Regions from separate parts of the Pseudomonas cichorii genome, predicted to be linked through region 2. Evidence: predicted binding sites of a transcription regulator. Region 2 holds the regulator's gene; the other holds the start of a gene.
What was found. Region 2 encodes LexA, which represses DNA repair genes until DNA is damaged. Its sites were predicted from a motif close to CTGTNTNNNNANACAG; they were not measured.
Positions count from the first base shown of each region.

Region 1: recN (DNA repair protein RecN) is a predicted target of LexA. The motif match lies at 13,461-13,476, and genes of this name have one in related genera.

Region 1 is NZ_CP074349.1:846,099-861,303, reverse strand. Features, by position in the region: gene ftsH (ATP-dependent zinc metalloprotease FtsH) at 1-1,476, opposite strand, end outside; gene rlmE (23S rRNA (uridine(2552)-2'-O)-methyltransferase RlmE) at 1,670-2,320, opposite strand; gene KGD89_RS03810 (YhbY family RNA-binding protein) at 2,427-2,735, shown strand; gene KGD89_RS03805 (MFS transporter) at 2,756-3,118, opposite strand; gene greA (transcription elongation factor GreA) at 3,177-3,653, opposite strand; gene carB (carbamoyl-phosphate synthase large subunit) at 3,650-6,871, opposite strand; gene carA (glutamine-hydrolyzing carbamoyl-phosphate synthase small subunit) at 7,009-8,145, opposite strand; gene dapB (4-hydroxy-tetrahydrodipicolinate reductase) at 8,359-9,162, opposite strand; gene dnaJ (molecular chaperone DnaJ) at 9,187-10,320, opposite strand; gene dnaK (molecular chaperone DnaK) at 10,645-12,561, opposite strand; gene grpE (nucleotide exchange factor GrpE) at 12,665-13,228, opposite strand; gene recN (DNA repair protein RecN) at 13,500-15,173, shown strand.
Region 2 is NZ_CP074349.1:3,804,935-3,820,139, forward strand. Features, by position in the region: gene mfd (transcription-repair coupling factor) at 1-190, shown strand, start outside; gene KGD89_RS15765 (CsiV family protein) at 202-726, shown strand; gene KGD89_RS15770 (DEAD/DEAH box helicase) at 794-3,529, shown strand; gene KGD89_RS15775 (S-methyl-5'-thioinosine phosphorylase) at 3,603-4,343, opposite strand; gene nagZ (beta-N-acetylhexosaminidase) at 4,353-5,351, opposite strand; gene psrA (transcriptional regulator PsrA) at 5,453-6,169, opposite strand; gene lexA (transcriptional repressor LexA) at 6,386-6,994, shown strand; gene sulA (SOS-induced cell division inhibitor SulA) at 7,004-7,474, shown strand; gene KGD89_RS15800 (hypothetical protein) at 7,490-7,723, opposite strand; gene KGD89_RS15805 (DUF6586 family protein) at 7,787-8,308, opposite strand; gene topA (type I DNA topoisomerase) at 8,434-11,046, opposite strand; gene KGD89_RS15815 (DUF1653 domain-containing protein) at 11,160-11,396, opposite strand; gene fadA (acetyl-CoA C-acyltransferase FadA) at 11,528-12,703, opposite strand; gene fadB (fatty acid oxidation complex subunit alpha FadB) at 12,726-14,873, opposite strand.

The DNA.
Region 1 (15,205 bases), 3.0 Mb from region 2:
GGAAGCGCCAGTGGTCACACCGTCGAAGCCCAGCGTCATTTCTTCAGCGATACGACCGCCGTAAAGGGAGCAGATCTGGCTGACCAGGGCACGCTTGGACAGGCTGTAACGATCTTCTTCTGGCAGGAACATGGTCACACCCAGCGCACGACCGCGCGGAATGATCGACACCTTGTAGACCGGATCATGCTCAGGCACCAGACGACCAACGATAGCGTGACCCGCTTCGTGGTAGGCAGTGTTCTGTTTTTCCTTCTCGGACATGACCATGCTCTTGCGCTCGGCGCCCATCATGATCTTGTCTTTGGCCAGCTCGAACTCTTTCATTTCAACGATGCGCTTGCCGGCACGGGCTGCGAACAGGGAAGCCTCGTTGACCAGGTTGGCAAGGTCAGCACCCGAGAAACCCGGCGTACCACGAGCGATGACCCCAGGATTCACATCCTCGCCCATCGGCACTTTACGCATGTGAACCTTGAGAATCTGCTCGCGACCACGAATGTCCGGCAAACCTACAACCACCTGGCGGTCGAAACGACCTGGACGCAGCAAGGCCGGATCCAGTACGTCAGGACGGTTGGTGGCCGCGATGACAATGATGCCATCGTTCATTTCAAAGCCGTCCATCTCGACCAGCAACTGGTTGAGGGTTTGCTCGCGCTCGTCATGACCGCCACCCATGCCGGCGCCACGATGGCGACCCACAGCATCGATTTCGTCGATGAAGATGATGCACGGTGCGTGCTTCTTGGCTTGTTCAAACATGTCACGGACACGGCTTGCACCAACACCCACGAACATTTCGACAAAGTCGGAACCGGAAATGGTGAAGAACGGCACTTTCGCTTCGCCGGCAATCGCCTTGGCAAGCAAGGTCTTACCGGTACCCGGAGGACCGACCATCAGCACGCCGCGAGGAATACGACCGCCCAGACGCTGGAACTTGCCCGGATCGCGCAGGAACTCGACGAGCTCGCCCACTTCTTCCTTGGCCTCATCACAACCCGCCACATCGGCCAGGGTCGTCTTCACCTGATCTTCGGAAAGCAGGCGCGCCTTGCTCTTGCCGAAGCTCATCGGGCCGCCCTTGCCGCCCGCGCCACCTTGCATCTGGCGCATGAAGAACATGAACACGGCAATGATGACCAGAATCGGGAAGCTGGCTACCAGCAACTGGGTCCAGATGCTCTGCTGCTCAGGCTGTTTGCCTTCGACCACTACATTGTTATCGACCAGATCACCAATCAGACCGTTGTCTGCAATGGCCGGGCGGATGGTCTTGAAGGTGTCGCCATCACTGCGCTTGCCTGTAATGACAGCGCCGTCCACGGAAACCTTCTCGACCTTGCCATCCTTGACCTGCTGGATGAACTCGGAGTAGTTGAGGGTCTGCGGCTCGTTCGGGCTGGAGAAGTTGTTCATCACCGTCACAAGGACTGCCGCGATGATCAACCACAGGATCAAATTCTTTGCCATATCGTTCAATTAGCTACCCTCTGAAGCAAGCTCCACGCAGGAAGCGTGCCTCGCATGATATTCACCGGCCTAACTTACTACAGAACCTACAGATGTGGCAGGCACCGTCTGTAACCCTTTGTGAAACTTTGACTACATGATGGTCATACATGCGCCATCCGCATAGCCATTTGAAAAAACCTATCGACCGCCCTCAAAGACGCTCATCACTGGCAGCGCCTTCGACTGCGCGGAAACCGCGAGCCAGCAGATATTGCTCACGGGACCTGTCGCGCGACGACAATGGCTTGCGCATCTGCACCTTGTCGAACAGCTTGCGAATATCCTTGTGGTACACATCAAAGCCTTCACCCTGGAAGACCTTGATCAGAAAATCGCCACCCGGGCGCAAGACCCGACCGGCAAGATCCAGAGCCAGCTCACACAGGAACATTGCCCGAGGCATGTCCACTGCGCTCAATCCACTCATATTGGGGGCCATATCGGAAATCACAAGGTCTACCTGTGTATTACCTACAGCTTCCAGAATTTGAGCGAGAACGGCGTCCTCGGTGAAGTCACCCTTGATGAAGGTCACATCGGGGATGCTGTCCATCTCCAGAATATCGGACGCAATCAGGCGACCCTGACCACCAATCAGACGACTGGTCACCTGCGACCACCCGCCTGGAGCCGCGCCCAGGTCGATGACCGTCATGCCCGGACGGATAATCTTGTCCTTCTCCTGGATCTCCAGGAGCTTGTAGCTGGCACGAGAACGGTAGCCGTCCTTCTGCGCCATTTTGACGTATTTGTCATCAAAGTGTTCTTTGAGCCAATTATGGCTTGTCTTGGAACGGGCCACGGGGCACCTCAAAAATAAAACGAGTCGTGATTAACTGGGCGGTCCCGGACTCGCTCGGGTAAACTGGCCGCCGCTTTTTTACAAGATCAGACGCAGGGGTCAGATTATGCCGCTCACTCAAGAGCAGAAGAAACAATACAAATCCATTGGCCACCATCTGAAACCAGTATTGATAGTGGCTGACAATGGTTTGACTGAAGGTGTGCTCGCCGAACTCGAGCGCGCACTGAGCGATCACGAGCTGATCAAGATCAAACTCAATATCCTCGATCGCGAAAGCCGCCTTCAGACCATTGCAGAACTCTGCAAGGCCGGTTCAGCGGACCTCGTACAGGTCATCGGCAAAATGGCGCTGATCTATCGCAAGAACCCAAAGGTAAACAAGCAACTGTCCAACGTCCACCGCGCAAGCTGATTTTAAAAGCCAGGGCGCCTTCAGCGCGCCCTGCTGCTCCTTCCCGGCACCGGCTGCAAGACCAGCAACAAGCCGCTCAATGCCAGCACCAGATAACTCAGCAGTTGCCAGTGCAATGCACCGGCAAACCAGTGCCGCAGCACGTAATAAGCCGCTGACGACAACAATGCAATTGAAAGCAATTGCCCGCGAAAATCCCGCCAGACACTTGCCAGACGCTCGAAGCGAACCAGCAACGTCAGTTGCAACACCACACAGGCTGCCGCAAAAGCTACCAGCAGAGCACTCGCACGATTGGCGAACTGATCGATGAACAGCGGCGCAAGGCCTGTCTGATCGAGCACCGCCAATGTCGCCAGGTGCAAAAGGACCAGCCCGCCCACCCATAAGGTCTGGACAAGCTGCCAGACTATTGCGCCCGCTGGAAACGGGCGCAACCCATCAAACGTGACGGACTTCAACGATCTCGTACTCGATGACACCGCTAGGCGTTTTCACCGTCACCACATCGCCCTCTTCCTTGGCAATCAATGCACGGGCGATAGGCGAACCAACGGAAATTTTGCCCAGCTTGATATCGGCCTCATCTTCACCCACGATCTGATAGGTCACAGACTCGTCGGTTTCAACGTTGGCGATCTGGACAGTCGTCCCGAAAATCACCTTCCCGGTATGAGGAATGGTAGTGACGTCGATGATGACCGCATTCTGCATGCGGCCTTCGATATCACGGATCCGCGCCTCGACCATACCCTGCTGCTCGCGGGCAGCATGGTATTCGGCATTTTCCTTGAGATCGCCCAGCTCACGCGCAGTACCGATGTCCTGGCTGAGTTTTGGACGAATCACCTTGGTCAGATGCGTCAACTCTTCTTCCAGGGCGCGAGCGCCCTGGACAGTCATTGGGTATTTGATCATGCCTTCAGTCCTGCATGTAGATCCTGCAAGCGACGCACGGTCTTTTCCGGACCGAACTTGAGCGCTTCGCAGATGGCTTCGCCTGCAGCAATAGTAGTGGTGCAGTAAATCTTGTGCTGCAAGGCGTTACGACGAATGGAGTAGGAGTCAGCGATGGACTGACGGCCTTCTGTGGTGTTGATGATCAGAGTGACTTCGTCATTCTTGATCATGTCGACCACGTGTGGACGACCTTCGGTCACCTTGTTGACGCGACGCACCTTCAGGCCAGCAGCTTCGATCAGCTTGGCCGTACCGGCGGTCGCCACGATCTCGAAACCGAGGTTGATCAGGTCGCGAGCGACGCCGGCCACCAGAGGCTTGTCGTCATTGCGCACGCTGATGAATGCAGTACCACCTGTCGGCAGAATCTCGCTGGCGCCAACCTGGGCCTTGGCAAAAGCTTCACCGAAGGTGTCGCCCACGCCCATCACTTCACCGGTCGACTTCATCTCTGGGCCGAGGATCGGGTCAACACCCGGGAACTTGGCGAACGGGAAGACCGCCTCTTTCACACTGTAGAAGTTCGGAATGATTTCCTTGGTGAAACCCAGCTCTTTCAGGGTTTTACCCGCCATGACGCGAGCAGCGATCATCGCCAGGGAAACACCGATGCACTTGGACACGAAAGGCACGGTACGGGATGCACGCGGGTTCACTTCGATGACGTAGATGTCCTCGCCTTGCAACGCCAGCTGAACGTTCATCAGACCGACAACGCCCAGCTCCAGAGCCATTTTCTTGACCTGTTCGCGCATCTCGTCCTGGATGTGAGCCGGCAGCGAGTAAGGCGGCAGCGAACATGCGGAGTCACCGGAGTGAACGCCCGCCTGCTCGATGTGCTGCATGATCGCACCGATCACGACATCGGTACCGTCGCAGACAGCATCGACGTCCATTTCGATGGCGCAGTTCAGGAAGTGGTCCAGCAAGACCGGGCTATCGTTGGAAACCTGAACGGCTTCACGCAGGTAGCGCTTAAGCTCTTCTTCCTGGTAGACGATTTCCATCGCCCGGCCGCCCAGTACGTAGGATGGACGCACAACCAGCGGGTAACCGATTTTTGCGGCGGCACGAATGGCTTCGTCTTCGCTGCGCACGGTGGCGTTTGGCGGCTGACGCAGGTTCAGGCGCTCAACCATCTGCTGGAAGCGCTCACGATCTTCTGCACGGTCGATGGCGTCAGGGCTGGTGCCGATAATCGGCACGCCAGCAGCTTCCAGGGCGCGAGCCAGTTTCAGAGGGGTCTGGCCGCCGTACTGGACGATGACGCCTTTAGGCTTCTCGACGCGCACGATTTCCAGAACGTCTTCCAGAGTGACAGGCTCGAAGTACAGACGGTCGGACGTGTCGTAATCGGTAGAAACGGTTTCCGGGTTGCAGTTGACCATGATGGTCTCGTACCCGTCTTCGCGCAGCGCCAGAGCCGCGTGTACGCAGCAGTAGTCGAACTCGATGCCCTGGCCGATACGGTTAGGACCGCCACCCAGGATCATGATCTTGTCACGAGTCGACGGGTTGGCCTCGCACTCTTCTTCGTACGTCGAGTACAGATAAGCGGTGTCGGTCGCGAACTCGGCAGCGCAGGTGTCGACGCGCTTGTAGACCGGGAACACTTCCAGCTTCTGACGATGAGTACGCAGGTTCTTCTCGGTAACGCCCAGCAGCTTGGCCAGACGCGCATCGGAGAAGCCCTTGCGCTTGAGGCGGAACATCAGATCACGATCGATGGCCGAAAGACCCAGGGTCTTGACCTTTTCTTCTTCCTTGATCAGATCTTCGATCTGCACCAGGAACCAAGGGTCGATCATGTTCATTTCGAAGATTTCTTCGACGGTCAGACCAGCACGGAAAGCGTCGGCGACGTACCAGATGCGCTCTGCACCCGGAACGGTCAGCTCGCGCTTGAGGGTGCTCATGCTTTCCGGATGGCTCAGATCCAGCTTTGGATCGAGACCGCAGACGCCGACTTCCAGACCGCGCAGGGCTTTCTGCAGGGATTCCTGGAAGGTACGGCCGATAGCCATGACTTCACCGACCGACTTCATCTGAGTGGTCAGGCGAGCGTCGGCCTTGGAGAACTTCTCGAAGGCAAAGCGCGGCAGCTTGGTCACGACGTAGTCGATGGACGGCTCGAAGGACGCCGGGGTCTTGCCACCGGTGATGTCGTTCTGCAGTTCGTCGAGGGTGTAGCCGACCGCCAGTTTGGCAGCGACCTTGGCAATCGGGAAACCGGTAGCCTTGGAGGCCAGCGCGGAGGAGCGGGAAACCCGTGGGTTCATCTCGATCACGACCATGCGGCCAGTGTCCGGGCAGATACCGAACTGCACGTTGGAACCGCCGGTTTCGACGCCGATCTCGCGCAGAACAGCCAGGGAGGCGTTACGCAGGATCTGGTATTCCTTGTCCGTCAGGGTCTGTGCTGGCGCAACAGTGATCGAGTCACCGGTGTGCACACCCATCGGGTCGAAGTTTTCGATGGAGCAGACGATGATGCAGTTGTCCTTCTTGTCGCGGACAACTTCCATTTCGTACTCTTTCCAGCCGATCAGCGATTCGTCGATCAGCAGCTCTTTGGTCGGCGAAAGATCCAGACCACGAGCGCAGATTTCTTCGAACTCTTCACGGTTGTAGGCGATACCGCCACCGGTGCCGCCCATGGTGAACGATGGACGGATGATGCAAGGGAAGCCCAGTTTTTCGAGAACTGCGTTGGCTTCTTCCATAGTGTGGGCAATGCCGGAGCGCGGGCATTCCAGACCGATGGATTTCATGGCCTTGTCGAAACGCGAACGGTCTTCGGCCTTGTCGATGGTGTCGGCATTGGCGCCGATCATTTCAACGCCGAACTTCTCCAGAACGCCTTCGCGCTCCAGATCCAGTGCGCAGTTCAGTGCAGTCTGGCCGCCCATGGTAGGCAGTACTGCATCCGGACGCTCTTTTTCGATGATCTTGGCAACGGTCTGCCACTTGATCGGCTCGATGTAGGTCGCGTCGGCCATGGCCGGGTCGGTCATGATGGTCGCCGGGTTGGAGTTCACCAGGATGACGCGGTAACCCTCTTCGCGCAGTGCCTTGCAGGCCTGGGCGCCGGAGTAGTCGAATTCACAGGCCTGACCGATCACGATAGGACCGGCGCCGAGAATCAGGATGCTTTTAATATCTGTACGTTTTGGCATGGGGTTGTCACTCAAATCCGTAGGTCAGTCGGCAAGCCGTCTTGAACATTTCTTTGCGGTGACCTGGGTGGCGACAACCGGATTCATTATCCGGGGCCACCCTGGGCACGTGCTTACTACATTCTCAAGGCAGCCGGTCAGCGTCGCTTGGCCATGGCTTCGATAAAGCGGTCAAACAGGGGAGCCACGTCATTTGGACCCGGACTTGCTTCAGGGTGACCCTGGAAGCTGAAGGCGCTCTTGTCGGTGCGCTCGATACCTTGCAGGGTGCCGTCAAACAGCGACTTGTGGATAGCGCGAACGTTGCTCGGCAGAGTCGATTCATCAACCGCAAAACCGTGGTTCTGGCTGGTGATCATGACGACGCCGGTGTCCAGATCCTGGACCGGGTGGTTGGCACCGTGGTGGCCGTGACCCATTTTTACCGTCTTGGCGCCGGAAGCCAGAGCCAGCAACTGGTGACCCAGGCAGATACCGAAAACCGGAATCTCGGTTTCCAGGACTTCCTTGATGGCCTTGATGGCGTAGTCGCATGGCTCTGGGTCGCCAGGGCCGTTGGACAGGAAAACACCGTCTGGGCTGTAGGCCAGTACATCGCTGGCAGGCGTTTGCGCCGGAACAACAGTAACGCGGCAACCGCGCTCGACCAGCATGCGCAGGATATTGACCTTGACGCCGTAGTCGTAGGCCACGACGTGGTACGGCAGCTCGGCAGCGGCGATTTCAGGGTGGCTGTCGGTTTTCAGGCTCCAGACGCTGGAACGCCACTCGTAGCTTTCCTTGGTGCTGACTTCCTTGGCCAGGTCCATGCCCTTGAGGCCCGGGAAGCCGCGAGCGGCTGCGATTGCGGCCTCTTCGGAAATGTTGTCACCGGCGATGATGCAGCCGTTCTGAGCACCTTTCTCACGCAGGATGCGGGTCAGACGGCGGGTATCGATACCTGCGATGGCAACAACGTTGTTGGCCTTGAGGTATTCGTCCAGAGGCTGCTTGTTACGCCAGTTGCTGGAGACCAGAGGCAGGTCACGGATAACCAGGCCTGCGGACCAGACGCGATTCGACTCGGCGTCTTCAGGCGTGGTGCCTGTGTTGCCGATGTGCGGGTAAGTCAGAGTAACGATTTGCTGGGCATAGGAAGGATCGGTAAGGATTTCCTGATAGCCGGTCATTGCGGTGTTGAACACCACCTCACCAACGGTCTGGCCGTCGGCTCCAATGGCTTCGCCGCGAAAAATGCTGCCATCAGCAAGGGCAAGTATGGCTGGCTTAGTCAAGAAGACCTCCCGTAAATAAAGCCTGAAAGGGCGTTCGCAGGTTGCAAAAAAGCGGAATGACGTAGATACGTCACCCCGCTTTCTTATAGATTCATCTGCGCGCTTTTAGTGGACACACTAAAGCTGTAGCTTACAGAAAAAGCCTTTTTTGGTCTACCACCAATGAGCCCGAAAACCCACGGAATGCGACAAGGCTGAATCCGGCACTCACAATCAACGCAGCTCCAGCACGTCCTGCATGTCATAAAGACCAGGAGCCCTACCATCGAGCCACATGGCAGCCCGGACGGCTCCCTTGGCAAACGTCATCCGGCTGGATGCCTTGTGGGTGATTTCCACGCGCTCGCCATCAGCGGCGAACAAGACCGTATGGTCACCCACGATATCGCCAGCCCTGATGGTCGCAAAACCAATCGCCTGACGATCACGAGCACCGGTCTGACCTTCACGACTATGGACAGCGACCTTTTCCAGATCACGACCCAGCGCCTCGGCAACCACTTCGCCCATACGCAATGCAGTACCCGAAGGCGCATCGACCTTGTGACGGTGGTGAGCTTCGGTGATTTCGATATCGACGTCGTCGCCCAGCACGCGAGCAGCCGTATCCAGCAGCTTCAGGCAGAGGTTCACACCCACGCTGAAGTTGGCAGCGAAAACGATAGGGATCTCTTTCGCTGCCTCAACCAGTTGCAGCTTCTCTTCAGCACTGAAACCCGTGGTGCCGATGATCATGGCCTTGCCCGCCTTGCGGCAGAAAGCCAGATTCTTGAGCGTCACCGTAGGGTGCGTGAAGTCGATCAACACATCGAACTCATCGGCAACCCGGGCAACATCACCCGACAACGGCACGCCGATACGACCCAGCGCAGCCAGCTCTCCGGCATCAGCACCCACCAGCGTGCTGTCCGGACGATCAATGGCTGCCGTCAGCCCGGCGCCCGGCGCCGACAGAACCGCCTCAATCAAAGTCTTACCCATGCGCCCGGCGGCGCCTACCACAGCAATACGTCGCATAACCTTCTCCTGCCCAGTCAGCCCTTACAAGTCACCGAAGAAACGCTTCACACCCTCGAACCAGCCACTGGCTTTCGGAGAGTGAGAGTCGTCGCCTTCAAGCGAAGTACGGAACTCTTCAAGCAGTTCACGCTGACGCTTGCCGAGGTTGACCGGCGTTTCAACCGCAACACGACACATCAAGTCGCCAGCACCGCCGCCACGCACCGGAGCCACACCCTTGCCACGCAAGCGGAACTGCTTGCCGGTCTGGGTGCCTTCAGGGATCTTCAACTTGACCCGACCATCCAGCGTCGGCACTTCAAGCTCGCCACCCAGCGCCGCGTCAGTGAAGCTGATTGGCACTTCGCAATACAGATGCTTGCCGTCGCGCTGGAAAATGGCGTGTTCACGCACATTGATCACAACGTACAGGTCGCCGGTCGGCCCGCCCTGGGAGCCCACCTCGCCTTCGCCGGACAGACGAATGCGGTCACCGGTATCGACACCTGGCGGAACCTTGACCGAGAGGGTCTTGGATTCTTCGACACGGCCTTCGCCATGGCACGAATCGCACGGATCGGAAATGATCTTGCCGTGACCATGGCAACGAGGACAGGTTTGCTGCACGGAGAAGAACCCCTGCTGCATGCGCACCTGACCAATGCCGCCGCATGTCGGACAAGTGACCGGCGAAGAACCTTTCTTCGCACCGCTGCCATCGCAAGGTTTGCAATTGACCAGCGTCGGAACACGGATATTCACGGTCGTACCGCGAACCGCTTCTTCGAGGTCCAGTTCCAGGGTGTAACGCAGATCGCTACCGCGCTGTGCGCCGCCACGACCGCCACCACCACGGCCACCACCGAAGAAGTCGCTGAACACGTCACCGAAAATATCGGAGAAGTTCGCACCGCCAGCGCCGCCACCGAAACCACCGCCACCCATGCTCGGGTCTATGCCGGCGTGGCCGTACTGATCGTATGCCGCACGCTTGCTGGCATCGGACAGAACTTCATAGGCCTCATTGGCCTCTTTGAACAGCTCTTCCGCAGCCTTGTCATCAGGGTTGCGGTCTGGGTGGTGCTTCATCGCAAGGCGGCGATAAGCCTTCTTCAGCTCAGCCTCGCTGGCACCCCGCTCCACCCCCAACACTTCATAATAATCACGCTTTGCCATAATTCTTCCGCACTCTTGAGGACGTTCGGCAAGACCCTCCTGAGCCTTGCCAAACTCGTTGAGCCCCATACAGGCCCGGACCCAACTCACGTCAATTCAACGATCCTGGTCTTGTTTAGACAGCCAGTTGCCTGACCGAGAAAGCGGCAGAACGAATCGCCACGCAGGAGCATGACGACCTTGCCACAGGGCGTACGGACCTTGACCCGAACGCCGGAATTTTGCCTGCTCCAGACACGCCAACGCGGGAGCAAGCTCCCGCGCGGCGACATCCTACCAGCCACCGCTCGGAACGGGTCAACTGGCTTTCAAGCAAGCCTGCGCTTACTTGTTGTCTTTCACTTCTTCAAACTCGGCGTCGACCACGTCGTCAGCCTTGGCTTTCTCTTCAGCAGGCTTGGCAGCCGCTTCAGGGTTTTCAGCCTGCTCAGCGTACATTTTCTGAGCGATTGGCGCGGAAACCTTGGACAGCTCTTCGATCTTGGCTTCGATAGCAGCCTTGTCGTCGCCTTTCACGGCAGCTTCCAGAGCAACCAGAGCAGCCTCGACAGCGGTCTTCTCTTCTGCGGTCACTTTGTCGCCAGCATCGCTGATCATCTTGCGAGTCGAGTGAACCAGCGCATCACCCTGGTTACGGGCAGATGCCAGCTCTTCAAACTTACGGTCTTCTTCGCTGTTAGCTTCAGCGTCGCGGATCATCTGCTGGATTTCTTCATCCGACAGACCCGAGTTAGCCTTGATCACGATGGACTGCTGCTTGCCAGTCGCCTTGTCTTTCGCGCCTACGTGCAGGATGCCGTTGGCGTCGATGTCGAAGGTGACCTCGATCTGCGGAACGCCACGTGGAGCTGGTGGAATCTCGGCCAGGTCGAACTTGCCCAGGGACTTGTTCTGACCGGCTTGCTTACGCTCACCTTGCAGTACGTGAATGGTTACAGCGTTCTGGTTGTCATCGGCAGTCGAGAACACTTGCGATTTCTTGGTAGGAATCGTGGTGTTTTTCTCGATCAGCGCAGTCATCACGCCGCCCATGGTTTCGATACCCAGAGTCAGCGGGCTGACGTCCAGCAGCAGAACGTCCTTGACGTCACCGGCCAGTACCGCGCCCTGGATAGCAGCACCCATGGCAACCGCTTCGTCAGGGTTGACGTCCTTACGAGCTTCTTTACCGAAGAACTCGGTTACCAGTTTCTGAACCAGCGGCATACGAGTCTGGCCACCGACCAGGATCACGTCATTGATCGAACCGATGTCGATACCGGCATCTTTCAGAGCGATACGGCATGGCTCGATAGTGCGCTGAACCAGGTCTTCAACCAGCGATTCCAGCTTGGAGCGCGAGATTTTCACGTTCAAGTGCTTTGGACCGGTAGCGTCTGCAGTGATGTACGGCAGGTTGACGTCGGTCTGCATGCTGGAAGACAGCTCGATCTTGGCTTTTTCAGCAGCTTCTTTCAGACGCTGCATCGCCAGCGGGTCACCTTTGAGGTTCATGCCGCTTTCTTTCTTGAATTCGTCGACGAGGTAGTCGATCAGACGAATGTCGAAGTCCTCACCACCCAGGAAGGTGTCGCCGTTGGTTGCCAGCACTTCAAACTGATGCTCGCCGTCAACTTCAGCAATTTCGATGACCGAAACGTCGAAAGTACCGCCACCCAGGTCATAAACGATGACAGTGTGGTCGCCCTTCGCCTTGTCCATACCGTAAGCCAGAGCGGCTGCGGTTGGTTCGTTGATGATACGTTTGACGTCCAGACCCGCGATGCGACCGGCATCCTTGGTAGCCTGACGCTGGCTGTCGTTGAAGTAAGCCGGAACGGTGATGACCGCTTCGGTGACCGTCTCGCCGAGGTAGTCTTCGGCGGTCTTCTTCATTTTCTTCAGGATTTCGGCAGAAATCTGAGGAGGAGCCATTTTCTGGCCATTTACTTCAACCCAGGCGTCGCCGTTGTCAGCCTTGGCGATTTTGTACGGAACCATCTGGATGTCTTTCTGTACGACGTCTTCTTCAAAACGACGACCGATCAGACGCTTTACTGCGTACAGAGTGTTATGCGGGTTGGTTACCGCCTGACGCTTGGCGGACTGGCCGACCAGGATTTCGCCATCGTTGGCATAGGCAATGATCGAAGGAGTAGTACGAGCGCCTTCGGCGTTCTCGATAACCTTGACGTTGCCGTTTTCCAGAATAGAGACGCAGGAGTTGGTGGTCCCCAGGTCAATACCGATAATCTTGCCCATCTTTGACTCTCCCGAAACTTTTGATTGGGTTGCCGCAACTGCGTTTACAAATTGCGGTAGCTCTTAAACGCTTGGCCTATAAATGGGGGCCAGACAGCTGATTTCAAGCCTGCTCATCAATTGATGGCGAAACAGGCGACGGTGCCTTGCTGACCACGACCATGGCCGGACGCAGCAGACGACCGTTGAGCTGATAACCCTTCTGGAACACTTTCAGAACGCTGTTTGGTTCGACATCCGCGCTTTCCTGCATCGCCATTGCCTGATGATGTTCGGCATTGAATGGCTGACCGTGCGGGTCGATGGCCTCCAACTGATAACGCTTGAGGGTGTCGTTGAACATCTTGAGCGTCAGCTCGATACCTTCACGCATCGGACGAATGCTTTCGTCGTCCGGATTGGACAGGTCCAGACCACGCTCCAGGCTGTCCACGATAGGCAGCAGATCGCCAGCGAACTTCTCAAGAGCGAATTTGTGAGCCTTTTCCACATCCTGTTCTGCACGACGACGTACGTTCTGCAGATCCGCAGCAACACGCAGGGACTGGTCCTGTGCCGCAGTCAATTGCTCTTCGAGCACCTGCACACGAGTTGCCAGATCATCACCCGAAGCTGTCTCGCCAGCCTGGTCCTGAGTTTGCGCATCCAGATTCTGTTCGTCAGCCATAGTGTTCTCCTCTCAAAAACGTCCGCGAACCCATCTCGCGCTTCTGCCCCCTATATGGGAACGGATTTTCAGGCTTCAAGGGCTCGACACGACGGATATGCGCATTGCCTGAAAATTTTCTTGAGCGATGCATACGCTGAGCGGAGCCGTTTTCATCACGGTCCGGACTAAAAAAGCTCGATAACCGATCAAATCGAGCTAAGTTCAAGCATTGTCAGAACCAAATAAAACACTGTATAAATAACCAGACAAATCGCTTGGGAGCCACTCCATGCTGGTGCACCTTTCCGTACATAACTACGCCATCGTCGAACACCTTGATCTGGAACTGGATCGAGGCATGAGCGTAATCACTGGCGAAACCGGTGCCGGCAAGTCGATCATGCTCGACGCTCTGGGCCTGACGCTCGGCGATCGCGCCGACAGCGGCGTCGTTCGCCCCGGAGCCGACAAGGCCGATATCCTGGCCACCTTCGATCTGTCCGATATTCCCGAAGCGCAAACCTGGCTGAAAGAGCGCGACCTGGACAACGACGGCCCGTGCATTCTGCGGCGAGTCATTACCGCTGAAGGGCGCTCACGCTCCTACATCAACGGCACGCCATGCCCCCAAGGCGACCTCAAGGCCCTGGGCGAACTGCTGATCGATATTCATAGCCAGCATGAACACCAGTCGCTGTTGAAAACCGATACCCACAGACGCTTGCTGGATGAGTACGCCGGCGCGACCGAACTGGCGCGCCAGGTTCAACTGGCCGCCCAACGCTGGCGCCAGACCCGTCAGGAGCTGGAACGGCTTTCCAACTCTGGCGACGAACAGCGCGCACGGCACCAGTTGCTCAGCTATCAACTGGAAGAGCTGGAAAGCCTGAGCCTGGGCGAGAACGAACTGGAGCAGCTCGAGCAGGAACACAAGAACCTGACCAACGCCGAAAGCCTGCTGAGCATCTGCCGCCAGGTCGTCGAGCAATGCAGCGAGAGCGATTCGGGCAATGTGCTGAATGCATTGACCGCCAGCCTGAACCGCCTGGGCAGCATCAACAATTCACCCACAGCCCTGAGTGAAGCCACCGGCCTGCTGTCCAGCGCACAGATACAGATAGAAGAAGCCGTCGGCGAACTGAATCGTTTCCTGGATCACTTCGATGCCGACCCGGCCCGCCTGCAACAGCTCGAAGAGCGTCTGGACAGCATCTACACACTGGCTCGCAAGCACCGCATCCAGCCAACCGAGCTGAGCGAACTGCAACAGAAGCTGCTGGATGAAATTGAAACCCTGAATGCCAACGACGAATCCATCGAGCGACTCGAGCACGAACTGGCTTCATTTGCCCGCCACTATCAGGAAAAAGCCAGGGAGCTGAGCGATTCGCGCCAACGCGCATCTACCGAACTGGCCAGCGCAGTCGAGGAAGAAATCCAGCGTCTGGGCATGCCCGGCGGTCGATTCACCATCGAGTTGAAACCCAATACTGGCAACGACCTGCTTCCCCATGGGCTGGAACAAGTCGAATTACTGGTCAGCGCCAACCCTGGGCAGCCACTGAAAGCACTGGCCAAGGTAGCCTCGGGTGGCGAGCTGTCACGTATCAGCCTCGCCATTCAGGTGATTACCGCACAGACCTCCCGCGTACCAACGCTGGTATTCGACGAGGTCGATGTAGGCATCGGCGGCCCGACAGCCGAAATTGTCGGCCAGCTACTGCGCCGCCTGGGCGAGCGCGGGCAAGTGATGACCGTGACCCATCTGCCGCAGGTGGCAGCGCAGGGCCATCAGCATTTGTTCGTACACAAGGTCAGAGGCAGCGACGCGACCCGCACCGCCGTCTCGAAGCTCAACAAGAACGAACGCATAGAAGAAGTGGCGCGCATGCTCGGCGGCATCGACCTGACCAAGGAATCCCTGGCGCACGCGAAGAAAATGGTCATCACCGCCAAAAACTGATGATCCATAAAGCACAAAGGCGACCCTGAGGT
Region 2 (15,205 bases):
ACGTCTGGAATTTGCAGCCGATACACCGGTTGACCCGCTGACACTGATCAAACTGATCCAGAGCCAGCCCAACCGCTACAAGTTCGAAGGTGCCACACTCTTCAAATTCATGGTCCCCATGGAGCGCCCCGAAGAGCGCTTCAATACGATCGAAGCGCTGCTTGAGCGCCTGACCCCGAAAACTGCTTGAAGGATTCATCCATGCGTCTGTTTCGTTCATTGATCCTGCTGCTGACGCTTGTCGCCCCGACAGCCTTTGCCGACAGCCTGTATCAGGTGGAAATGATCCTGTTTCGCCAGCTCGGCGAGCCTGCCGCAACATTGCAGTTCGCCCCTGAAGACTGGAGCGCGGGCGCCAAACGCATCGACTCCAGCAACGAGCGAAGCCCTGCCTTGAACGACATGACCAAAAAGCTTCAGGACAGCGGCAAATATCAAGTGCTGCTGCAAAAGGCCTGGCAACAGGACATCGGCACCGAAAACAGCAAAATGGCCGTGACCAGCGGCCAGGAACAACTCGGCCACTTCCCGGTAGAGGGCACCATCAGCCTGGCCATCGCACGCTTTACCGATATCTCTGCGGACTTCTGGATCAACCAGCTTGATCCCCATGGCATATTGATCAGCAGTGAGCGCATGAAACAGAGCGCCAGGGTCAAGAACGGCGAGCTGATCTATCTGGATAACAGCAATCTGGCCCTGCTGATAAAAGTTTCTCCCCTTTGAGCATTCAGGAGCGCGACTACGCTCCCTTTCTTTTGAGCATCGCTACGGCGTAGGGCTTTTTAAAACTGTGTCGTCCATTCTCGAAAAAGTCCTTGCCTCTGCATGGACACAGCTATTCAAACCCCAGACTCTTGAGCGGGGGTACGGCTACGCCCTGCAAAAACGCATCGCACTCGAAGAGTCCAGCCCGCAGATCATTCGCACCACCTGCCGGGGCTCGGGGTACGAGCTCTACACCCAGACCCTGCTGTTCAAGGATCCGGATCGCTACAAGAATTTCCTGGTCTGCAAATGCACCTGTCCTGTACACAATGACTGCAAGCACTGCGTAGCAGCCATGCACTTCCTGCAGGACCCGGCAAACAAGCCTGCCATTGCCGCCGCCATGGCCTCGCACACTCCCGAGGTCGTCGAGCCCAAGGCCACTCTGCCCGAACGCCTGATCGACGATATGAAACCCGTACCGCGCCTGATTCTGGCCAGTGTCGAGTTCAGCGCCTATGAGCCGCGCAACGGGCGCATGCAGCGTCATATCCAGCATCGGGCAGCGCTGGCCTTCGCCTATGGCAAGCACTATGCCGTTGGCACGACCAACGTCAGCATTCTGGTCAGTTCCCTGGGCAGCGATCTGGTCAACCAGAAGAGCGACATCATCGAGCACACCGAAACCGAAACCCTGCGCATACGCCGCCAGGGCGAGCAGGAGCGGCAATATCGCCAGCAACTGAACGATATCGGCTTCAAGGTCGCTACCCGGCAAAGCAAGGCCCTGCCCGACAGCGCCGGGGACATGTATGAACTGCCCACCGACAAAGCGTGGCTGCATTTTGTGCTGGACGATCTGCCAAGGCTGCGCGAGCAAGGCTGGGAAATCGAGATACGCGATGACTTCGGCTTCGATGTCACGCCCGTGGATGACTGGTATGCCGTCATCGACGAAGAAACCGAACGCGACTGGTTCGACCTGGAACTGGGCATCATCGTCAACGGCGAACGCCTGAGCCTGCTGCCGATCCTGATCAACCTGCTTCGCAGCCATCCGGAACTGATGAGCCCTTCGGCCGTTGCCAAGCGCGGCGATGAAGAACAGTTGCTGGTCCAGCTCAACCACTTCACCCAGAGTGGCGGCGGCCCGGTACAGGTCGCACTGCCTTACGGGCGGCTCAAACCGGTGCTTGCGACCCTGGGCGATTTCTACTGGCGCGAGGAAGACAGCAACACGCTGCGCATGAGCCGGGCCGATGCTGCGCGCCTGACCGAACTCGATGATATGCCACTGGTATGGCAGGGCGGCGACCGGCTGCGCCAGTTCGCCGAACGGCTGGTGAACATCAAGGATGCGCCGGTCAGCCTGCCCGAAGGGCTGAATGCCACGCTGCGCACTTATCAGCTGGAAGGCCTGAGCTGGATGCAATCCCTGCGCGAGCTGGAAGTGGGCGGCGTGCTGGCAGACGACATGGGCCTGGGCAAGACCCTGCAAACCCTGACGCACCTGTTGATGGAGAAACAGGCCGGGCGCCTGGATCGCCCTGCCCTGGCCGTCATGCCCACCAGCCTGATCCCCAACTGGCTGGACGAAGCCGAAAACTTCACACCGCAACTCAAGGTCCTGGCCCTGTATGGCGCCAATCGTCATCAGGAAGCCAGCAACCTCCAGGACTACGACCTGATCCTGACTACCTACGCCCTGCTGCCACGAGATCTTGAACTGCTGGAGAAACTGCCGCTGCACGTGCTGATTCTCGATGAAGCGCAATACATCAAGAACCCCAACAGCAAGGCTGCCCAGGCAGCCCGCAACCTCAATGCCCGCCAGCGCCTTTGCCTGAGTGGCACGCCGCTGGAAAACCACCTGGGCGAACTGTGGTCGCTGTTCCACTTCCTGATGCCCGGCTGGCTGGGCAGCAGCAAGGAATTCAACAGCAACTACCGGACAGCCATCGAAAAACACGGCAACGTGGATCGTCTGCACCACCTCAACGCCCGCATCAAACCGTTCCTGCTGCGCCGCACCAAGGAACAGGTCGCGACCGAACTGCCACCCAAGACCGAGATCATTCACTGGGTCGAACTCAATGACGCGCAACGCGACGTCTACGAGACCGTGCGCCTGGCCATGGACAAGAAGGTTCGCGACGAGATCACCCGCAAGGGCGTGGCCCGCAGCCAGATCATCATTCTTGAAGCCCTGCTCAAGCTGCGTCAGGTCTGCTGCGACCTGCGCCTGGTCAACGACGACATGCCGGTTCCTGGCAAACAGGGCAGCTCGGCCAAACTGCAAAGCCTGATGGAGATGTTCGAGGAACTGTTGGCCGAAGGTCGCAAGATCCTGCTGTTCTCGCAGTTCACCTCGATGCTGACCCTGATCGAGCAAGAGCTTGAACAGCGCGGCATTCCCTACGCCCTGCTCACAGGCTCGACCCGTGACCGCCGCACACCGATCCACGACTTCCAGAACGGCAAGCTGCCGGTATTCCTTATCAGCCTGAAAGCCGGTGGTACCGGCCTGAACCTGACCGCTGCCGACACCGTGATTCACTATGACCCATGGTGGAACCCGGCCGCAGAAAACCAGGCCACCGACCGCGCCTACCGCATCGGTCAGGACAAGCCAGTGTTCGTCTACAAGATGATTGCCCGCGGCACCGTGGAAGAAAAAATCCAGCGCTTGCAGCAGGAAAAATCGGCCCTGGCAGCAGGCGTCCTGGATGGCCGCTCGGCAGGAGACTGGAAGCTACGGGACGAAGACCTGAAGGCGCTGTTCGCGCCATTGCCGGCTGCGCCGAAGAAAGGCAGGAAATAATCCGCCCCCTGTGGGAGCGAATTCATTCGCGAGAAGCCTCTTCGCGAATAAATCCGCTCACACGGGGTGGGTTTTATTCTGCCGAAAGCACCCGCGCCAGAGTGGATTTCACTTTACCCATGCCATCACGCAGCGCCTGCTCGATCTCGGCCATGGTGATAACAGCCTTCGACTTGCCCGCAGCCGGATTGACCACCAGCGCCAGACAGGCGTAATCCAGCTCCAGCTCACGGGCCAGTGCCGCTTCAGGCATACCGGTCATGCCGACGATGTCGCAGCCATCACGCTCAAGACGAACGATCTCGGCCACCGTCTCCAGACGCGGCCCCTGGGTGCAGGCATACACGCCACGATCACTGAACTCGCACCCTTCAGCCGCCAGTGCCGCAATCAGACGATCGCGCAGCGCCTCGCTGTAGGGGTAGCTGAAATCGATATGGGTGACCTGCTCCAGATCGTCGGCAAAGAAGGTGTGCTGGCGACCGCTGGTGTAATCCACCAGATCATGGGGCACGCAGAAATGGCCGGTTCCCATGGCCGGATGAATACCGCCCACGGCATTCACGGCCAGAATCGCTTGCGCACCGGCCTGCTTCAAGGCCCAGATGTTGGCGCGGTAGTTGACCTGATGCGGCGGCAGGCGATGAGGATGGCCGTGACGGGCCAGGAACATCACTTCGCGACCGGCATAGTCACCGATCTGAATTTCGCCCGACGGCGCGCCATAAGGCGTGTTCATGGGCAGGGACTGGCGAATGTTCAGACCTTCAAGCTGGGTCAGGCCTGTTCCGCCGATAATCGCGTAAACCGTCATTGCAAATCCTTAATCGATCAATTGGGCATTGCGCAGCGCCTGAAGCGCCGTCAGCCAGCGCGGATGCTGGCGATAATCCGTCGAAGCATGAGCCTGGCCACGCATGCGGGCGGTACGCGCAGAAGGCTTGACCTTCAGACGTTGCGCAGCGCTCAGGGCCAGCTCGGCGGCAGCACGGTCATTGCAGACCAGGCCCATGTCACAACCGGCCGTCAGCGCAGCCTCGATGCGACTGGCCGCATCGCCCACCACATGAGCACCTGCCATGGACAGGTCATCACTGAAGATGACACCGTCAAATTGCAGTTCGCCGCGCAGGATCTCCTGCAACCAGCGACGGGAGAACCCGGCAGGCTGCGAATCGACCTGCGGATAGATGACATGGGCAGGCATCACCGCCGCCAGTTGTTTACTCAGACGTGCAAAAGGCACGAGATCCTTGCTGCGAATCTCGTCCAGGCTGCGCTCGTCATTGGGGATTGCCACATGGGAATCGGCTTCCGCCCAGCCATGACCCGGAAAGTGCTTGCCGGTGGCCGCCATGCCGGCAGCCTGCATACCACGGATAAAAGCACCGGCCAGCAAGGCCGCGCGCTCGGGATCGCCCTCGAAGGAACGGGTTCCCACCACAGCGCTACGCTGGAAATCGAGGTCCAGTACCGGGGCGAAACTCAGGTCCAGGCCAACAGCCAGCACTTCGGTCGCCATCAGCCAGCCGCAATGCTCGGCCAATGATTCGGCATCTGGCTTGTCGGCAATGGCACGCATCGCAGGCAAACGCACGAAACCCTGTCGCAGACGCTGGACCCTGCCGCCTTCCTGATCCACGGCCAGCAGCAAGTCAGGGCGAATGGCACGAATGGCCGCGCTCAACTCGCGTACTTGCCGCGGGTGCTCGATGTTACGGGCAAAGATAATCAAACCGCCCACTTCGGGCTGACGCAGAAACTGACGGTCTTCGGCGGTCAACCAGGTACCGGCGACATCGACCATCAGGGAGCCTTGCAGGCCTGAACTCATAGAAAAACCCTTAACACACCATTACCAATCAATCCGGGCATGGTGCTTGATCCTGGAGCCTCGCGCAATGCGAGCGCATCCAGGAATCGTCAGGCCTTGGCGGCGACGGGGGCGCTTGAGGAGCTTTTGGTGCGCGGCTTGAGCTGCGCTGCGATCATGGCGGCGTCTGTCACACCGGTTTCGGCACGCATGCCGGCTGCCAGGAATGGCACCATAAGGCGCATGACCTGCTCGATGGACGTGTTGACGCCGAAATCGGTCTCGGCGATGGCACGCAAGGCCTTGATACCGGACATACTGAAGGCTGCAGCACCCAGCATGAAGTGCACGCGCCAGAACAGCTCGATAGGTGGAATGCGCGGGGCAGCTTCGTTGACCAGGGTCATGTAGCGGCGGAACACCTTGCCGTACATGTCTTCCAGATAGCGACGCAAGTGACCTTGGCTCTGACTGAACGCAAGCCCCAGCAGGCGCATGAAGATCGACAGGTCATTGCCGCTGCGCGGCTGAACCACCAGCGCCTGCTCGACAAGCATCTCCAGCAACTCTTCAAGCGTTGGCTTTTGCTCGGGCCTGGCCTGACGACGCTCCAGCTCGCGTTCGAGACTGATGCAGAAAGGCCCCAGAAAACGCGAGAAAACCGCCTGGATCAATGCCTTCTTGGAACCGAAGTGATAGTTCACCGCAGCCAGATTGACCGACGCCTTGCTGGTTATCAGACGCAAGGAGGTTTCGGCAAAGCCTTTTTCTGCGAACAATTGCTCGGCAGCATCAAGAATGCGTTCAACGGTTTCCGACTGGGCCATGGCTCTCTGCCTAACAAACGAACGTTTGAAACATACGTATCAGCCGGGCCTCTTGTCAAGCGGGCTGTTCATAGAGTGGCCGAACAGTCACTTATCCGACCTCTTGCAGACAGACTGCAACCCGACCGTCGGGCGACGAAAATGAAAAGGACGATTGCCAACACGCCTTCACTGTATATAATCCCAGTCACTGTATAAAAAGACAGAGCGCCTGCCATGATCAAACTGACGCCACGCCAAGCCGAGATTCTGGGCTTCATCAAACGCTGCCTCGAAGACAATGGCTACCCGCCTACCCGCGCGGAAATCGCTCAGGAACTGGGCTTCAAATCCCCCAACGCGGCGGAAGAACACCTCAAGGCACTGGCCCGCAAGGGCGCCATCGAAATGACTCCGGGTGCGTCACGCGGCATCCGCATCCCCGGTTTCGAGGCAAAGCCTGACGAGAACAGCCTGCCGATCATTGGCCGCGTTGCCGCGGGTGCGCCGATCCTGGCCCAGCAGCATATCGAAGAGTCCTGCAACATCAACCCGACCTTCTTTCATCCAAGTGCCGACTACCTGCTTCGGGTCCACGGCATGAGCATGAAGGATATCGGCATACTCGATGGCGACCTCCTGGCCGTACACACCACCCGTGAGGCTCGCAACGGCCAGATCGTGGTTGCACGGATCGGCGACGAGGTCACGGTAAAACGCTTCAAACGTGAAGGCAGCAAGGTCTGGCTCATTGCTGAAAACCCCGAGTTCGCACCTATCGAGGTCGACCTCAAGGATCAGGAGCTGGTGATCGAAGGCCTGAGTGTCGGCGTCATTCGCCGCTAAGGAGACGTTATGCAGTTCCATCAAGCACCGCACACGCAATTACCACTGTTCGAGGCGTTCCTGGCCCAGCCACTCGCCCCGATGATTGCCGAAGATACCGAAAAGGCCTGGGGCAACGAGCCAGAAGCCTTCAGTGAACTGACATTGCGTGGCGCAGCCGGGAGCTGCCTGAGCCTTATGGCACCTATCCTTCGGGAACTGAGCCAGGACACCAACGACCGCTGGCTGACTCTGATTGCGCCACCCCCAAGCCTTACCCAGACATGGCTGAGGGATGCAGGCCTCAACAGAGAGCGAATACTGCTATTGCAACCTCGGGGGAATCAAAGCGCACTGGAGTTGACTCGCGAAGCGCTTAGACTGGGACGCAGCCATACGGTAGTCAGCTGGATCAATCCGCTGGGTTCCGCTGCTCGTCAGCAACTGGTGAAAGCGGCGCGGATCGGGGATGCGCAGAGTTTGAATATTCGACTGGGCTGATTGATTGCCCAGCCGTTAATGAAGGACCCGAGGCCCCGAGTCCTTCTCAAGCTCACCTTCAGCCAACCGTCCGGCCATCTGCACACCTACGCTCAGCATCGCCTTGGCAATCTCGACATGCTGACCTTGCATGAAAGACTTGGCATCTGCAGAGAAATCGAGGGTAACCAGCGCCCCTTCATCATCGGCGCGACGCAACTCTATGCGGCCGTCAGGTAGTTCGACAATTTCAAGAAAAGAGGTAGGCATCAGTACAAATACTCCGCGAAAGGCCAGCATTGTAACAGTCTGCCAGCCTGTAGATCATTGGTTTTAGCACTCGCTCAAGCCTTCACGAAAACGAATGGCCAGACCCTTTAGTTGTTGCCGCCAGCCTTCCAGTTCCTCACGAGTCAGCTCAAAGGCCGGTTTGTCGTCCAGATTTACCGCCACAATCATCGGCTGGGTGACATCTCCCTTGGGAGCTTTAGGAGCGCGAGGCGGTTCAAACAAGGCGTTGTAGGCCGACAGAAGCTGCGCCAGCCAGGTTTCCCTGTTGCGCGCCAACTCGACCAGTTCGGCCATTTCCGGGATTGCTACGGCGTCCAGCACTTCCTGGGTCAACAGCAGCTCGGCTCGTGGTGCATTGGCCTGAGGCAACCGGTAGAAACCGGCAATTTCATGACACAACCCCAGCAGCGCGCCATACAAATGAAACAGGACGGATTCACGCTCGGCCTGTAACAACGCCTGGGCATTGATGGCCTGACCTTTCTCGGCCTTGCCCAGCGCTTCAAGCGCAAGCCCGGCAAAGTAGATCTTCTGATTGGTGCGGGTATAGAGCTCATAGGCCATGGCGGCATTCTCCATAACGGTCAGATAAAAAGAGCATGGCCACAAGCGCCAAAGCTCCCGGCAGGGTCAAACCCGCCTGGAGCCTCCTGGGCAAACTGTGCCCGACCTGCGCCGGGCACACTTGATCAGCGCTTGTCTTCGACCTTCCAGACACCGCCATCATAGAAAGCACGCCAGCCGGTCGGCTTGCCTTCCACTTCGGTCTGGACATATTGCTCTTTGGTCTTGCGGCTGTAACGAATTACCGCCGGACGGCCATCGGGGTCTTTCTTCGGCGCTTCGCAGAGGAAGTGATACTTGGGATCGATTTCATCCTTGTGCGGCACGATCTCAATGACCAGCGGCGCACGGGTTTCACGATTCTTCGGGAACTGGCTTGCGGCCAGGAACAGACCGGAAGCACCGTCGCGCAGGATGTAGGTGTCATCGACCTTGTCGCACTTGAGCTCAGGCATCTTCACCGGGTCCATCTTCGGTGGCGCAGCCTCGCCGCTCTTGAGCAGCTTGCGAGTGTTCTTGCATTCGGCATTGGTACAGCCGAAGAACTTGCCGAAACGGCCGGTCTTGAGCTGCATTTCGCTGCCACACTTATCGCACTCCAGGCTCGGACCTTCATAGCCCTTGATGCGATAGGTGCCCTCTTCGATCTCGTAACCCGAGCAGTCCGGGTTGTTGCCGCAGATATGCAGCTTGTGCTTCTCGTCCAGCAGATACGCATCCATGGCCGTGCTGCAGACCGGGCAACGGTGTTTGCCGCGCAATACGCGGGATTCGGATTCACCCTCGTCATCCTCGGCGATCTCGTCACCGGGAGTCAGGTTGACCGTCGCCTTGCAGCGCTCCTTGGGTGGCAGGCTGTAGCCCGAGCAGCCGAGGAAGACACCGGTCGACGCGGTGCGGATCTGCATCGGACGACCGCACACCTTGCACGGGATGTCGGTCATGACCGGCTGGTTGGCACGCATGCCGCTGTCAGGGGCTTCGGCCACTTCAAGCTTCTTGCGGAAGTCGCCGTAGAACTCGTCCAGCACGTTCTTCCAGTCGCGCTCGCCCTGGGCCACATCGTCGAGGTTCTCTTCCATGCCGGCCGTGAAGCCGTAGTCCATCAGGTTGGAAAAGCTCTCGGACAGACGACCGGTGACGATATCGCCCATTTTTTCCGAATAGAAACGACGATTGTGCAATGCAACGTAGCCACGATCCTGAATGGTCGAAATGATCGCCGCATAGGTCGAAGGACGACCGATGCCGCGCTTTTCCATTTCCTTGACCAGGCTGGCTTCTGAGTAGCGAGCTGGCGGCTTGGTGAAGTGCTGGCTCGGGTCCAGTGTCACCAGCTTCAGGGTTTCGCCCTGCGCCATGTCCGGCAGCACACCGTCATCGCCAGGCTTGGAGATCTGCGGCAATACACGGGTGTAACCGTCGAACTTCAGGATGCGGCCCTTGGCGCGCAGCTCGAAGTCACCGGCAGCAACGCTGACCGTGGTCGACAGGTACTGGGCCGGCGGCATCTGGCAGGCCACGAACTGGCGCCAGATCAACTCGTAAAGGCGCTCGGCATCACGCTCCATGCCCGACAGCTTGCTTGGATGGGTATTCACGTCGGACGGACGAATCGCTTCGTGAGCCTCTTGTGCGCCTTCCTTGCTGCTGTAGACATTCGGGGATTCCGGCAGGTACTTCTTGCCGAACTCTGTCTCGATGTAAGCGCGCGCCATGCTGACGGCATCGGCCGACAGGTTGGTGGAGTCGGTACGCATGTAAGTGATGTAGCCCGCTTCATACAAGCGCTGGGCCATCATCATGGTTTTCTTCACACCGAAGCCCAGGCGGTTACTGGCTGCCTGCTGCAAGGTGGACGTGATGAATGGCGCAGACGGCTTGCTGCTGGTCGGCTTGTCTTCGCGCTTGACGATGCTGTAGCTGGAGGCCTTGAGCTTCTCCAGCGCCGCCATGGCCTGTGCTTCGTTGAGCGGCTTGAAGGCCTCGCCGTTTTCCCTGGCGACTTCAAAGCGCACATTGGCGCCCTTGGCAGTACCCAGGTCGGCGTGGATTTCCCAGTACTCTTCAGGATTGAAGGCACGGATTTCGCGCTCGCGCTCCACCACCAGCTTCACGGCAACCGATTGCACACGACCGGCTGACAGGCCACGAGCGACCTTTTGCCAGAGCAGCGGCGACACCATGTAGCCCACGACGCGGTCGAGGAAGCGACGGGCCTGCTGGGCGTTCACACGGGCGATGTCCAGCTCGCCTGGCTTTGAAAAGGCTTCCTGGATGGCTTTCTTGGTGATTTCGTTGAACACCACGCGCTTGAAGCGGCTGTCATCCCCACCGATGGCTTCGCGCAGGTGCCAGGCAATGGCTTCCCCTTCGCGGTCCAAGTCCGTTGCGAGATAGATGGTGTCGGCATCCTTGGCCAGCTTGCGCAGCTCTTCGATCACCTTTTCCTTGCCGGGAAGGATTTCGTATTTGGCCTTCCAGCCGTGTTCGGGGTCGACGCCCATACGCGACACCAACTGGCGCCGGGCCTTTTCCTTGGGGCTCAGTGCGGGCGCTTCGCTCGCAGTTGCCTTGCCACGCTTGGCGGCAGGTTCCTTGGCAGCACTAGCCGAACCGCTGGTGGGCAGGTCTCGGATATGGCCGATACTCGACTTCACCACGTACTGGTTGCCCAAATACTTGTTGATGGTCTTGGCCTTAGCCGGGGATTCCACGATGACCAGCGATTTGCCCATGGATCAGAAAATTCCTGAAAACTAGATGAAAGACAGAGTGGAGCTTATAAAGGCCACGCTATATATAGTGGCTACAAGGTGAGGTCAAGCACAGGCTGTTGTACGGCCCCGACTCACGGACGGGTAAAAAGACTCGGCTCAACCTGAACCAAAGCAAAGCGCGGCACTTGCTCGCCGTCAACCTCGACGGACTCGAGGAACATGCTCAAAGGACGTACCCACATCCCGAAATCACCGTAAAGAGCTTGATAGAACACCACTTCTTCCTCGGTTTCGGAATGTCGCGCAACACTGAATACCCGGTACTCCGGGCCTTTGTAATGGCGATAGAGCCCTGGCTCTAATTGCATGCTGTTGCCCTCTTGAAACATGACTGAAACAACGGGTAAAAAAATGGCTTTTTCCAAAATACAAAAGCCGGGGACCAGGCCCCGGCTCGCATCAATTCAGGGTCCGTTGACGGCAACAGACCCTTTCAATCTCAGATGCGTTCAAAAACAGTGGCAATGCCCTGGCCCAGACCGATACACATGGTCGAGACGCCCAGCTTGCCGCCATTCTGCTTCATTACATTGAGCAAAGTACCCGAAATACGCGCACCGGAGCACCCAAATGGATGGCCCAGGGCGATAGCGCCGCCGTTCAGATTAACCTTCTCGTTCATCTTGTCGAGCACTTTCAGATCCTTGAGCACTGGCAGGGCCTGTGCGGCGAAGGCTTCGTTGAGCTCGAAGAAGTCGATATCGGCAATGCCAAGACCGGCACGCTTGAGGGCTTTCTGAGTCGCCGGTACCGGGCCGTAACCCATGATTGCCGGGTCTACACCCGCAACGGCCATGGAACGGATGACCGCCATCGGCTCGATACCCAGGTCCTTGGCACGCTGGGCAGACATGACGATCATGCAGGACGCACCGTCGGTAATCTGCGATGACGTACCCGCCGTTACAGTACCGCCCTTGGGATTGAATGCAGGCTTGAGCGCCGCGAGACTTTCCAGGGTGGTATCCGGACGGATGGTTTCGTCGTAGTCGAAAACCTTGAGAAAACCGTCTTCGTCATAACCCTGCATCGGGATGATCTCGTCCTTGAACTTGCCCTCCAGGGTCGCCTTGTGAGCGAGCTGGTGGGAGCGCAGGCCGAAAGCGTCCTGTTGCTCACGGGTAATGCCGTGCATCTTGCCAAGCATTTCGGCAGTCAGGCCCATCATCCCCGAAGCCTTGGCGGCATGCAGGGACATGTGCGGGTTCGGGTCGACGCCATGCATCATGCCGACATGGCCCATGTGCTCGACGCCACCGATCACGAACACATCACCGTTGCCGGTCATGATCGCCTGGGCCGCCGTGTGCAGCGCGCTCATGGACGAGCCGCAGAGGCGGCTCACGGTCTGGGCCGCAGAGGTGTGCGGGATCTGGGTCAGCAACGACGCCATGCGTGCGATGTTCCAGCCCTGCTCCAGGGTCTGGTTGACGCAGCCCCAGATGACATCTTCCACCTCGGCCGGGTCGATCTTCGCATTGCGCTCCAGCAACTTGCTGATCAGGTGCGCCGACATGTCTTCGGCACGGGTGTTGCGGTGCATGCCGCCCTTGGAGCGGCCCATCGGGGTGCGACCGAAGTCGACAATCACGACGTCTCTTGGATTCAAGCTCATACGTTCATTCCTCAGAAGGCGCTTAACCGAAGAAGCTCTGGCCTTTACTGGCCATTTCACGCAGCTTCGCGGTCGGTTGATACAAGGCACCCAGCTCGGCATATTGGTCAGCGAGGGCAACGAATTGGGCGACGCCGATGGAGTCGATGTAACGCAGCGCACCACCACGGAACGGAGGGAAACCGATGCCGTAGATCAGGCCCATGTCGGCTTCGGCAGCAGTCTCGACGATGCCGTCTTCCAGGCAGCGCACGGTTTCCATGCACAGCGGGATCATCATCCAGTTGATGATGTCTTCATCGGTCACTTCACGCTGCTCGTAGACGATCGGCTTGAGCACGTCCAGCACGGTAGGGTCGCTGACCTTTTTAGGCTTGCCCTTCTTGTCCGTCTCATAGGCATAGAAGCCTTTGCCGTTCTTCTGGCCAAGGCGCTTGGCCTCGTACAGCACGTCCACGGCAGAACGAGTATCGTCCTTCATGCGGTCCGGAAAGCCTTCGGCCATGACGTCACGACCATGGTGACCCGTGTCGATGCCGACCACGTCCATCAGGTACGCAGGCCCCATGGGCCAGCCGAACTTCTCCATGACCTTGTCGATGCGCACGAAATCCACACCGGCACTGACCAGCTTGGCGAAACCGCCGAAGTACGGGAACAGGACACGGTTGACCAGGAAGCCCGGGCAGTCGTTGACCACAATCGGGTTCTTGCCCATTTTCTTGGCGTAGGCAACGGTGGTTGCCACGGCTTCTTCGCTGGACTTCTCGCCACGAATGACTTCCACCAGCGGCATCATGTGCACCGGGTTGAAGAAGTGCATGCCGACGAAGTTTTCCGGACGCTTGAGGGCCTGGGCCAGCAAGGAGATGGAAATGGTCGATGTATTGGAGGCCAGGATAGTGTTTTCAGCCACATTGGCTTCGACTTCGGCCAGTACCGCCTGCTTGACCTTGGGGTTTTCGACTACCGCTTCGACCACCAGGTCGACGTTGCCGAAGTCGCCATAAGACAAGGTAGGACGAATCGCATTGAGTGCTTCAGCCATCTTGGCAGGTGTCAGACGACCTTTGTCGACACGGCCACCCAGCAGCTTGGAGGCTTCATTGAGGCCCAGTTGAATGGCTTCTTCGCGAATATCCTTCATCAGGATCGGCGTGCCTTTCACCGCCGACTGATAAGCGATACCGCCGCCCATGATCCCGGCACCCAGTACGGCAGCCTGTTTCACGTCCTTGGCCAGTGCATCGTATGCCTTGGCTTTCTTTTTCAGTTCCTGATCGTTCAGGAACAAGCCGATCAGACTCTGCGCCGCAGACGTCTTGGCCATTTTCACGAAACCGGCAGCTTCGACTTCCAACGCCTTGTCACGACCGAAGTTCGCGGCTTTCTGGATGGTCTTGATGGCTTCGACAGGTGCCGGATAATTCGGGCCGGCTTGACCTGCAACAAAACCTTTGGCGGTTTCAAATGCCATCATTTGCTCAATGGGATTGAGCTTGAGCTTGTCCAGCTTGGGCTGACGCTTGGCCTTGAAATCGAACTCGCCGCTGATGGCGCGTTTGATCAGATCCAAAGCAGCGGCCTGAAGTTTTTCAGGGATGACCACGGCATCGACAGCACCGACCTTGAGGGCGTCTTCGGCAGCGTTTTCCTTGCCGGAAGCGATCCACTCGATGGCGTTGTCGGCCCCGATGATGCGTGGCAGGCGGACAGTACCGCCGAAACCGGGATAAATGCCCAGCTTGACCTCGGGAAGACCGATCTTCGCCGTATTGGCAATGACGCGATAATCAGCCGCCAGACACATCTCCAGGCCACCGCCCAGTGCGATGCCATTGATGGCGACGACCGTAGGCACACTCAGGTCTTCAAAGTCGCTGAAGATCCTGTTGGCCTCGAGGTTACCGGCAATCAGTTCGCTTTCCGGCAACTTGAAGTTATCAACAAACTCAGTGATATCGGCACCGACAATGAATACGTCCTTGCCACTGGTGACAATCACGCCTTTGACAGAAGCGTCGGCCTTGAGGGCATCAACCACCTGACGCAGCTCGCTCAAGGTCAGGCGATTGAACTTGTTGACGGACTCACCCTTGAGGTCGAAATTCAATTCGACGATGCCACTTTCAAGAGCCTTAACCGTGATGGCTTTACCTTCGTAAATCATCAACTGATCTCCACAATAGGGAAGCTGAACAATACTCGCCGAACCTTGAGGTTCGACGAGACTACGACGTCGCCGTCGATGAACACGCCAAATCAAGCACACCCGCCGACGTGGTAGTCAGAGTTCTGTCAGAGCCGTCTGACGACCAAACGATCAATTCATACGCCCGTTTGATTTGGGTATGCACACCATCAGGCAAAACCCGAAAATTGTCAATTCGACGAAACATCAATAAAAACGGCGTATTGGCCAGATTGCAGCCTTGCCTTCACCCAAGACCCCAAGTTTGATTTGGCCCCATTCAAAAAAGTGATAATGCAAAGCTCGAAGCA